3 regions of the Mycobacterium sp. NGS24 genome follow, and region 1 is predicted to be linked to each of the others. Evidence: riboswitches for the same ligand, from Rfam matches in the RefSeq annotation. Region 1 holds a riboswitch; each other region holds the start of a gene.

Region 1 (3,274 bases):
TCGCTGCCCTTCGCGGCGTAACCGGAACACCACGGCCTCGATACCGTCGCGGTCGATGATCTTGATGCCCTTGGCGCTGACTCGCAACCGAACTCGGCGGCCTTCCGAGGGCAGGTAGTACGTCTTGCTCTGGATGTTCGGCGACCAGCGCCGACTCGTCCTGCGATGTGAATGCGAGACCGCGTTACCGAATCCGGGTTCCCGTCCTGTGACCTGACACCGAGCAGACACCCCACAACCTCCTGACAGTCCAGCTTATTGAAAATCGTTTTCGACAAGCCCCTCCTCGAGACGGTACCCTGGGGACGGTCTAAATGAAAATGATTGTCGATAAGAGGTGCTGATGCGGAAACCTGTTGTCTTGGTCGCCGGCCAGCAGAACACCGATCCGGTCGTCGGCACCTTGCTGCGCACCTGTGGAACGCTCGTGGTCGAGCATCGTTTCGACGGATACACGGTGCGCCGCACGACGGTCAATCTGCAACACGGCGTGTTGACGACCGCAGAGATCGGCATCGAGCTCGCACACGGATGTGTTTCCTGCACCATCCGCAACGACCTTCTCGTGCTGCTGCGTCAGCTGAGCCGCCGCGATGATGTGGACCGTATCGTGGTCCACCTCGCACCCTGGCTGGAACCGGAACCGATCTGCTGGGCGATCAACAATGTCCGGATCAGGGTGGCGCCCGGCTACATCGACGGCCCTGCGGCCCTTGATGTTCGGATCGCAGCGGTCGTGACGTGCGTCGACTCGTCGCGGTGGCTGCGCCAGGTTCTGGGTGAGGGCGAATTAGACGACGGACGTACCGAGGCGCAGGTGCTGGTCGGACAGGCAGAATTCGCGGATGTCATCGTTCTCAGCGATGTGGAGCCAATCCTGGCCACGGTGCTGCGACGCTTGGCCCCCCGCGCACGGATCAGCTACGGAGCGAACAGAATTGAGCAGGTGCTCGCCGGCCTTGACAGTCGTGCGCGCCGGGGGCGAGACGATGATCCGCACGGCCCGTTGCTATCCGGGCAACCTCCCCTCGAGCCCACCGGCACCGTCCAACTTGTCGAGTTCAGCGCCCAGCGTCCGTTTCACCCCCAGCGTCTGTACGACCGCATGGAGCTGTTGCTGGAGGGAGTGATCCGAACTCGAGGTCGCTTGTGGCTAGCCGGTCAGGACCAGCAGGCGATGTGGCTGGAATCGGCGGGAGGTGGATGGCGGGTCGGTTCAGCAGGCAAGTGGCTCACTGCCATGACCGACGCGGAGTTGGCCGGCGTCGACGACGAACGCCGTGCCCTCGCCCAGTTGAGGTGGGACCCCCTGCACGGCGACCGGCACACGGCAATGACGATCCTGGTCTACAGCGCGGACTCCGGCGAAATCCTCGATGGTCTCGGCCGTGCTCTGCTCACCGACGACGAGCTCTGCTCCCCCGCTGCCTGGGACCGCTATCCAGATCCGTTCGGCGATTGGAGCGAAGACCTCACCGAAACCGCCGATTCTTTCGACGATATGGCCGCCATTCAGAACGCCGACCATCGAGCGAACTAGTTGCAACGAGGGCAATTAGGGGTGGCGCGGTAATCGCGACGGACGGACTCACACCGTGCCGCTGCGATGCCATCGCTCCGACGAGGTCACCGCCGTGGCAGCCGGGGCGGGCCTGCCTGTTCCATTGGGGGTCCCCGGCGTGTAACAATGTCGCCCGTACGGCGATGACGACGCAGGAAGCCGGTGCGAATCCGGCGCGGTGCCGCCACTGTCATCGGGGAGCGACCCTCACATGCCACGGCCATTTGGCTGGAAGGCGAGGCGAGCGGCGATCCGAGAGCCAGGAGACTCGTGTCATCGCATCCTGCTAACCCGGGGCGGAGCACCCCGGAGAAAGCCGCCACCTCAGATGCTGCGCGTCCTTTGCCACCTCCTGTGCGGTTGGCCGTACGACGCCTGTGCAAATTTCCGACCGGCGGTCACCGTACTGGCGAACGAATAAGGGAGAGCAAGCATGTCGTTTGTGACCGCAAGCGCGGATCTGATGCAGAGCGCAGCACAAGATCTGTCGGGTATCCGCCGAGCGCTCGCCGATGCCGCCGCGACGGTTTCGGGACCCACCACGGGAATCGCGGCCGCAGCCGAGGACGAGATCTCCATCGCGATCTCGTCGTTGTTCGAGAACTTCGGCCGGCAGTTCCAGTCGGTCAACTCACACGCGCTGGCGTTTCATACCGAGTTCGTCAGCTCGATGAATTCCAGCGTCGGGGCCTACACAAGTGCCGAGGTCGCCAACGCGCAGCAGAACCTGCTCGGCGCACTGGGCTCATCCCATGCACCCGCCGCCGCGACTGCCGTCGACCCGATCACCCGGTGGGAGCAGGTCGTCGCGACGACGGCGCAGAACGCCGAGACGGTGTTCGGAGCCTCGCGGGTCGGCCTGAACACGTTCACCGGTGGCATCAACCACCTCGTCACCAACCCCGCGGGCTTCTTTGCCAAGCTGCAGGCCGCTGCACAGGCGATACCCCTGGTCGGTGCCCCAAGAGACCTCGCACTCGCGGTCACCCAGCACACGCTTGGCGGTATCACCCAGACGATCTCCGACCCGGTGACGTACGTGCCCAACGCGCACAACGAAATCTATACCGGGCTGATCGAGAGTTTCCTCCCCGACGGGCCGGTGGGAGTAGTGCTCACTGAAGTCCTGAACTTCGCAGCTTCACCCTTGAGCGGCCTGCTCATGGGTGCCGTGGGTCCATTCGCAAGCCCCGGCGTCGCGCTGCTCAACAGCGCCGGCGGCGTCCTCGCCGATATCACCGGCGGCAATGTGACGGGGGCGCTCACCGGCCTGTTGAACACACCGGCCAACGTCGTTGACGGTTTCTTCAACGGGGCCACGTTGAACCTGGATCCCCTTGCGCCGCTGGTCAACCAGTTCATCAGCGGTCCCACCGGGGGCACCGAACAAGTCACCGGCTTGAGCCTTGGTTTCGGTGGCCTCTTCAGTCCGGGGCAGGTTGTGTACGGTGCCGCCGGACCGATCTATAACGGCGTCGGCGGTTCGCTGTTGAACTCGATCGGAGTCGAGCTCACTTTCACTGAAGACGAGTTCCAAGGCATCCTGCCGATTCCCGCGCTCCCGGTCGGTCCGATCGCGGCGACGGCGAATCTGTTCAGCATCGTCGGACAGATATTCGGCGGCGGCTTGGAGCCGCCCCCCCTGCCAGTCGAGATGTAGGCAAACTCTCGGCGAACACCTGCCTCAGCGGTAGAAATGGTGCCCACACGGCG
Region 2 (3,274 bases), on a different contig from region 1:
TTGGTCCTACACGACCCGGTTGCGTCAGATGAAATCGCTGCTCTCCGAAGGCATCCGGTCTGCAGAGATCGGCCTCGAGGCGCCGTCGGCCACCATGTTGGCGCGCTGCGTCATCGGCATGCAGTGGATACCGGAGAACATCCTGCGCGAGGTGGGCACCCGCACGTCGCTCATCCTGGCGCGGGACACCGTGTTGCGCGGCGTCGCGGTGCGCGGCAAGTAGACCAGTCATCCGTTTCGGGTGCCACGCGTAACGTCGACGTCATGGCGAACATCATCATCATCGGCGGCCACGGCAAGGTCGCATTGCAGCTGGCCCGAATCCTGACCGAGCGTGGCGACCAGGTGACCTCGATCGTCCGCAATCCCGGCCACACCAGCGACGTTGCGGACACCGGTGCCGAAGCGACCACGGCCGACATCGAGGAGCTCGGCACCGACGACATTGCCGGCCTGCTGGCGGGACACGACGCCGTCGTCTTCGCCGCCGGGGCCGGTGGCGGCGACGCGGCGCGCACCTATGCCGTGGACCGCGATGCCGCGATCCGGGTGATCGACGCGGCAGCGCAGGCCGGCGTCAGCCGGTTCGTCATGGTGTCCTACTTCGGCGCCGGGGCGAACCACGGTGTGCCTGAGGATGACTCGTTCTTCGCCTACGCCGAGGCCAAAGCGGCCGCGGACGAACACCTGCGCGCCACCGACCTGGACTGGACCGTGCTGGGACCGGGCCGGCTCACCGTAGACCCGGGAACCGGGCGCATCGCGATAGGCGAAGCCAAAGGATCGGTAGCGCGGGCCGACGTGGCAGCCGTCGCCGCCGCCGTCCTCGCCGACGACTCGACAATCGGCCGGACCGTCGAGTTCAACAACGGCGACGTCCCGATCGCCGAAGCGCTGGCGACCTGAAGATCGCGCACGGAGTAGCCTTGGCGACGCAGCTGGTCTGCCGTCGTCGCACCTGTGGCGCCGGCATCGAGCGAGGCCTTGATGGCTCGCGAGAGGGAATCCGGTGAGAATCCGGAACTGTCCCGCAGCGGTATGCAGGAACGACCGCCGTCTTTGACAAGCACTGGTCCCGAGAACGGACTGGGAAGCGACGGCCAGTAGGAGCACCACCCGGTGCGCGCCTGTGAGTCCGAAGACCTGCCAGCTGTGCCGGACGCGCCGCGTTCGGCGGCACATCGCCTCGTGGAATGGGCGTTTGGCCGGGGCCGTTGCGGTTGATGCATGCCGTAACGCGATCGGTTGCGCGTCCGCGGGCGGTGTCCACACCGTCGAATCCGAAGGACCAGCTCGTGACCGCACCAACTTCTCCGAAATTCACCGCCACCATTACCGGCTCCCCCCGCATCGGCCCGCGCCGCGAACTCAAGCGCGCAACCGAGGGCTACTGGGCCGGCCGCACCAGCCGATCCGACCTGGAGTCGGTCGCCGCGTCGCTGCGCCGCGACACCTGGACTCAGCTGGCCGCCGCCGGCCTGGACTCGGTGCCGGTGAACACGTTCTCCTACTACGACCAGATGCTCGACACCGCGGTCTTGCTCGGCGCGCTGCCGGCCCGCGTCAGTGGGGTCTCCGACGAGTTGGACCGCTACTTCGCGGCGGCGCGCGGCAACGACGACATCTCGCCGCTGGAGATGACCAAGTGGTTCGACACCAACTACCACTACCTCGTCCCCGAGATCGGGCCGTCCACCCGGTTCGCGCTGCACCCCGACAAGGTGCTCGCCGAGCTGAAGGAAGCCCACGAGCTGGGCGTCCCCGCGCGTCCCGTCATCATCGGTCCCGTCACATTCCTGCTGCTCAGCAAGGCCGTAGACGGCGCTACGGCTCCGATCGAACGATTGCAGGAACTGGTGCCGATCTACACCGAACTGCTGGCGCTGATCGCCGACAGCGGCGCCCAATGGGTTCAGTTCGACGAGCCCGCCCTGGTCACTGACATCTCCCCCGACGCTCCGGCACTCGCGGAGGCGGTCTACAACGCTCTGGGTGGAGTGGCCCACCGGCCGTCGATCTACGTCGCCACCTACTTCGGCAACCCGGGCGCGTCGCTGGCAGGGCTGGCCCGCACACCCGTCGAGGCCATCGGTGTCGACCTGGTCTACGGCGCTGACACGGGGATCGCGGCCGTTCCAGAACTGGCCGACAAGACGCTGGTGGCCGGCGTGGTGGACGGCCGCAACATCTGGCGCACCGACCTGGAGGCGGCGCTGGAAAAGCTGACGGCGCTGCGGAGTTCGGCGGCCCACCTGGCGGTGTCGACGTCGTGCTCAACCTTGCACGTCCCGTATTCGCTGGAACCGGAAACCGAATTGGACGATGCACTGCGCAGCTGGCTGGCGTTCGGCGCCGAGAAGGTGCACGAAGTCGTCATCCTGGCGCGTGCCCTGCGCGACGGGCGCGACGCGGTCGCCGACGAGATCGCCGCGTCCAATGCGGCGGCGGCCTCGCGCACCCAGGACCCGCGCTTGCACAACGATCGCGTCCGCGCCCGCATCAATGACATCGTGGCGTCCGGCACGCATCGCGGTGACCCGGCTGAGCGGCGGGCTAGTCAGGAGGCGCGGCTGCAGCTGCCTGTGTTGCCCACCACGACGATCGGTTCTTACCCGCAGACCTCGGCGATCCGCGTCGCACGGGCCGCGCTGCGATCCGGCGAGATCGACCAGACGGAGTACGAGCGTCGGATGAAAGCCGAGATCGCCGACGTCATCAAACTGCAGGAGCAACTCGGGCTGGACGTGTTGGTGCACGGCGAGCCGGAACGCAACGACATGGTGCAGTACTTCGCCGAACAGCTCGACGGCTTCTTCGCCACCGACAACGGCTGGGTGCAGTCCTACGGCAGCCGCTGTGTCCGCCCGCCTATCCTGTTCGGCGATGTGTCCCGGCCGCACCCGATGACGGTCGAGTGGATCACCTATGCGCAGTCGCTGACCGAACAGCCGGTGAAGGGCATGCTGACCGGTCCGGTGACCATCCTGGCGTGGTCGTTCGTCCGCGACGATCAGCCGCTGGCCGACACCGCCAACCAGGTCGCCCTGGCGATCCGGGACGAGACGGTGGATCTGCAGTCGGCCGGGATCGCGGTGATCCAGGTCGACGAGCCGGCGTTGCGGGAATTGCTGCCGCTGCGACGCGCCGAGCAGGACGGGTACCTGCAGTGGGCGGTGGCGGCGTTCCGGCTGGCCACCTCCGGGGTGGACGACTCCACCCAGATCCACACCCATCTGTGCTATTCGGAGTTCGGCGAGGTGATCGGCGCCATCGC
Region 3 (3,274 bases), on a different contig from region 1:
CGGCCGCCGGCGGCACCACCGCGGTGATCAACGGCGCCGCTGCGGCGTGCGCGGCGGCCAGCCGCGCGGTCAGCGCTTCCACCGCAGCGCTGGCAGCGGCCAGTCCTTCGGGAACCACTCGCAACGTCATGAGTCACACTCCTCTGCCGGGTTTGTCCAATTATCGGGGAAAGCGGGCTATTTCGTGCGCTTAACGGTGGTTCACCTCCGATTGATCATCAGGTTCCCACGTGTTCGGCAACATCGGGACGCGTGGCGCGGGATCGTCGTCGGCGATCAACCCCACCGGCCTGGCTCCGCGCTCGGGTGCGACACCGGCGAATCCCAGTGTGCCCGCGTTTCTGCCCGACGCACTGACCAAGGCCAACCGGTCGTCGACGGCCACGTTCTCCGTCGGATCCAGATCCGCGTATTCCCGACCGCGGCCGACCACAGAAGCTCTGGTGCGACGGCGTTTTGGCGCACCGGTGGGCTCCTCGGGTGCGGGCGCCGGCGCCGCGGCAGCGGCATCGTCGGGCTCCGATGCCTTCCTCCGCGCTGCGCTGGCCGACCCCCGTTTGGCCGCCAAGCTCAAACCCCCCACCAGGTAGCCGTAGTCCGGCATACCCAGACCGATGCCCGAACCGGTGACCGACGGGGGCGCGGCAGTCGGTGGCGTCACCGGTGCGTGGGCAGGCGACGGCGTCACCGCTTCCACGGCAGTCGGCGTCGGGCCTGGCGTGGAAGACGGGACGCTGGGGACCAACGCCGCCACCGGCGGTTGGGGAGTCGCGCCGGGCAGCGGAGGCGGCGCCGCCGCGGCCAATGCCAGCAAACCTTTGACGCCCAGCGGCGCCAGTACCGCTCCGGCCGCCAGCGGCACCAGCGGAGCGGTCAGCAGCGGCACGACGGCCAGCGTCAGGACCAGAGTGCTCTCCAACGTCGTCTTCAGCAGGGCGATGGTGTCGGTGACCACGGTGCCGATGATCTCGACGGTGACGAACAAGATGGTGAAACCGATGGTCGCCGGATTGCCGGACGCGAACGCCGCGGTGAGGTCGAGCGCGACGAACGAGAACATCTGGGACAGCAGTGTCACATAGGTCGCGAGGTCCATCGGGTAGCCAAGGGCGAACGCGATGTTCAGCGGACTGAAGTAGGTGAGCGGATTGCCGAGGATGACCAGGTAGGGGTCGAAACCGCCGAACATCGCCTGGAAGTACGGGAGATTGGCGATCGCGTCGATGAACGGCTGGATGACGTCGTTGTAGAAAGTGGTGTAGGTCTGCCACAACCACTGCTGGAACTGCTCGAATGGAGTGCTGGATTCCGCTGCTGTGGCGACCCGCTGCGCCTCGGCTCGCAGGATCTCCGGAGCCGGACCGGTTTGCGGGGTGGCGGTCACCGCCGCCGTGGACAACGCCTCGTAGGTGCCCATCACGGTTGCGGCTTGGATCCACATGCGTGCGTAGTCGGCCTCATTGAGTGCGATCGGAATGGTGTTGATGCCAAAGAAGTTGGTGACCGTCAACACCGCGTGCGTGGCGTGATTGGCGGCCAGTTCCACCAGGGTCGGCATCGCCGCGAGCGCGCTCGTGTAGGCGACGGCGGTGGCGTGCTGTTGGGCCGCCTTCGCAGCGCTGTCGGCGCCGGCCTGCGTCAGCCACGCCAGATACGGCGCATGGGCGGCCACATAGCCGGCCGCCGTCGGGCCGGCCCAAGCGCCCGCCGTCACATCGGCCAGCAGCGCGGACAACTCGTCGGCCGCTTCGGTGTAGGTCACGCTGAGTGCGGTCCACTCCGCCGCGGACGCCTCTAATGGGCCCGGTCCGGGCCCGCTGCTCAACAGCGCTGAATGCAGTTCCGGCGGCGAAGCCAACCAGATCGGGGCGGTCATCGAACGTTCCTTTGACACGACGGGATGCCCGTCGCCACTCCCAGAACGCCCAGCCGCTGGAACGATGACATTCCAGCAAAGGCCGTCCGCCCAGTCCACGAGGCGACGTGCGCCGGACACGACGCGTCCGGCACAGCTGGCAGGTCTTCGGACTCACAGGCACGCACCTTCGGTGCACCTACTGGCCGTCGCTTCCCGGCCCGGGCTATGGGCCAGTGCTTATGACGGCGTTCGTTCCTGCATACCGCTGCGGGACAGTCCCGGATTTCCACCGGGTTCCCTCTTGCGACGAACCTGAAGGAGCGTTCGCCGCTCGATGCCGGCGACTCCTCACGTTGCCACCAGCAAACCAGCTGCGGGCATCAGAATACTTGACACCCCGCCCTTGAGGCCAGTCGTCGCGAAGGACTGGCATGCTCGTGCTGATGTCTGGGCTGCTGGTGGCGGGTACGACGAGCGACGCCGGCAAGAGCACCGTCGCCGCCGGACTGTGCCGCGCCCTGGTGCGGCGCGGAGTGCGGGTGGCGCCCTTCAAAGCGCAGAACATGTCCAACAACTCGATGGTCTGTGTTGGTGCGGACGGCGCGGGAGCAGAGATCGGGCGCGCGCAATGGGTGCAGGCACTCGCGGCTCGAGTCGTGCCTGAGCCCGCCATGAACCCGGTGCTGCTCAAGCCGGGCAGCGACCACCGCAGCCACGTGGTGTTGATGGGCAGACCGTGGGGGGAGTTGGACTCGACGGATTGGTTCCAAGGACGCCGGACGCTCGCCGCGGCGGCACACCGCGCCTTCGACGACCTCGCCGGCCGTTACGACGTCATTGTCGCCGAAGGGGCCGGCAGTCCGGCCGAAATCAACTTGCGCGCAGGCGATTACGTCAACATGGGACTGGCCCGGCACGCGGGACTGCCGACTGTGGTGGTCGGTGACATCGACCGCGGCGGGGTGTTCGCAGCGTTTCTGGGCACCGTCGCGCTGCTGTCCGCCGAGGACCAGGCGTTGATCGCGGGGTTCGTGGTCAACAAGTTCCGCGGTGACCTCGACCTGCTCGCGCCGGGTCTGCGTGACCTGGAACGGCTCACCGGGCGACGGGCGTACGGCACCCTGCCGTGGCATCCCGACCTGTGGCTGGACTCGGAGGACGCGCTCGATCTGACGGGCCGGCGCGCAGCCGGGCCGGCCCGCCGGGTGGTCGTGGTGCGGCTTCCCCGGATCAGCAACTTCACCGACATCGACGCTTTGGGGCTGGAACCCGAAGTGGACGTCGTGTTCGCCGCAGACCCCCCGGCGCTGGGCGATGCGGACCTCATCGTGCTGCCGGGTACCCGCGCGACGATCGCCGACCTGGCCTGGTTGCGCTCGCGGGACTTGGACCGCGCGGTGCGGTTGCACGTCGCGG

What was found. A riboswitch is a leader RNA that binds a small molecule or an ion and turns the genes downstream of it on or off. The one in region 1 is predicted to bind cobalamin.
Region 2: linked by a shared signal. The riboswitch ahead of metE (5-methyltetrahydropteroyltriglutamate--homocysteine S-methyltransferase) and the one ahead of gjpA (outer membrane porin GjpA) in region 1 are both predicted to bind cobalamin.
Region 3: linked by a shared signal. The riboswitch ahead of AC5Y6Y_RS20020 (PPE domain-containing protein) and the one ahead of gjpA (outer membrane porin GjpA) in region 1 are both predicted to bind cobalamin.

Annotation. Positions count from the first base shown of each region.
Region 1 is NZ_JCALDW010000001.1:263,389-266,662, reverse strand. Features, by position in the region: gene rpmB (50S ribosomal protein L28) at 1-231, opposite strand, end outside; gene mrf (ribosome hibernation factor-recruiting GTPase MRF) at 344-1,540, shown strand; cobalamin riboswitch at 1,669-1,851, shown strand; gene gjpA (outer membrane porin GjpA) at 1,995-3,221, shown strand.
Region 2 is NZ_JCALDW010000018.1:6,452-9,725, reverse strand. Features, by position in the region: gene AC5Y6Y_RS20045 (TetR/AcrR family transcriptional regulator) at 1-223, shown strand, start outside; gene AC5Y6Y_RS20040 (NAD(P)-dependent oxidoreductase) at 265-906, shown strand; cobalamin riboswitch at 972-1,165, shown strand; gene metE (5-methyltetrahydropteroyltriglutamate--homocysteine S-methyltransferase) at 1,224-3,274, shown strand, end outside.
Region 3 is NZ_JCALDW010000018.1:222-3,495, forward strand. Features, by position in the region: gene AC5Y6Y_RS20015 (PE family protein) at 1-130, opposite strand, end outside; gene AC5Y6Y_RS20020 (PPE domain-containing protein) at 191-1,876, opposite strand; cobalamin riboswitch at 1,998-2,215, opposite strand; gene AC5Y6Y_RS20025 (cobyric acid synthase) at 2,302-3,274, shown strand, end outside.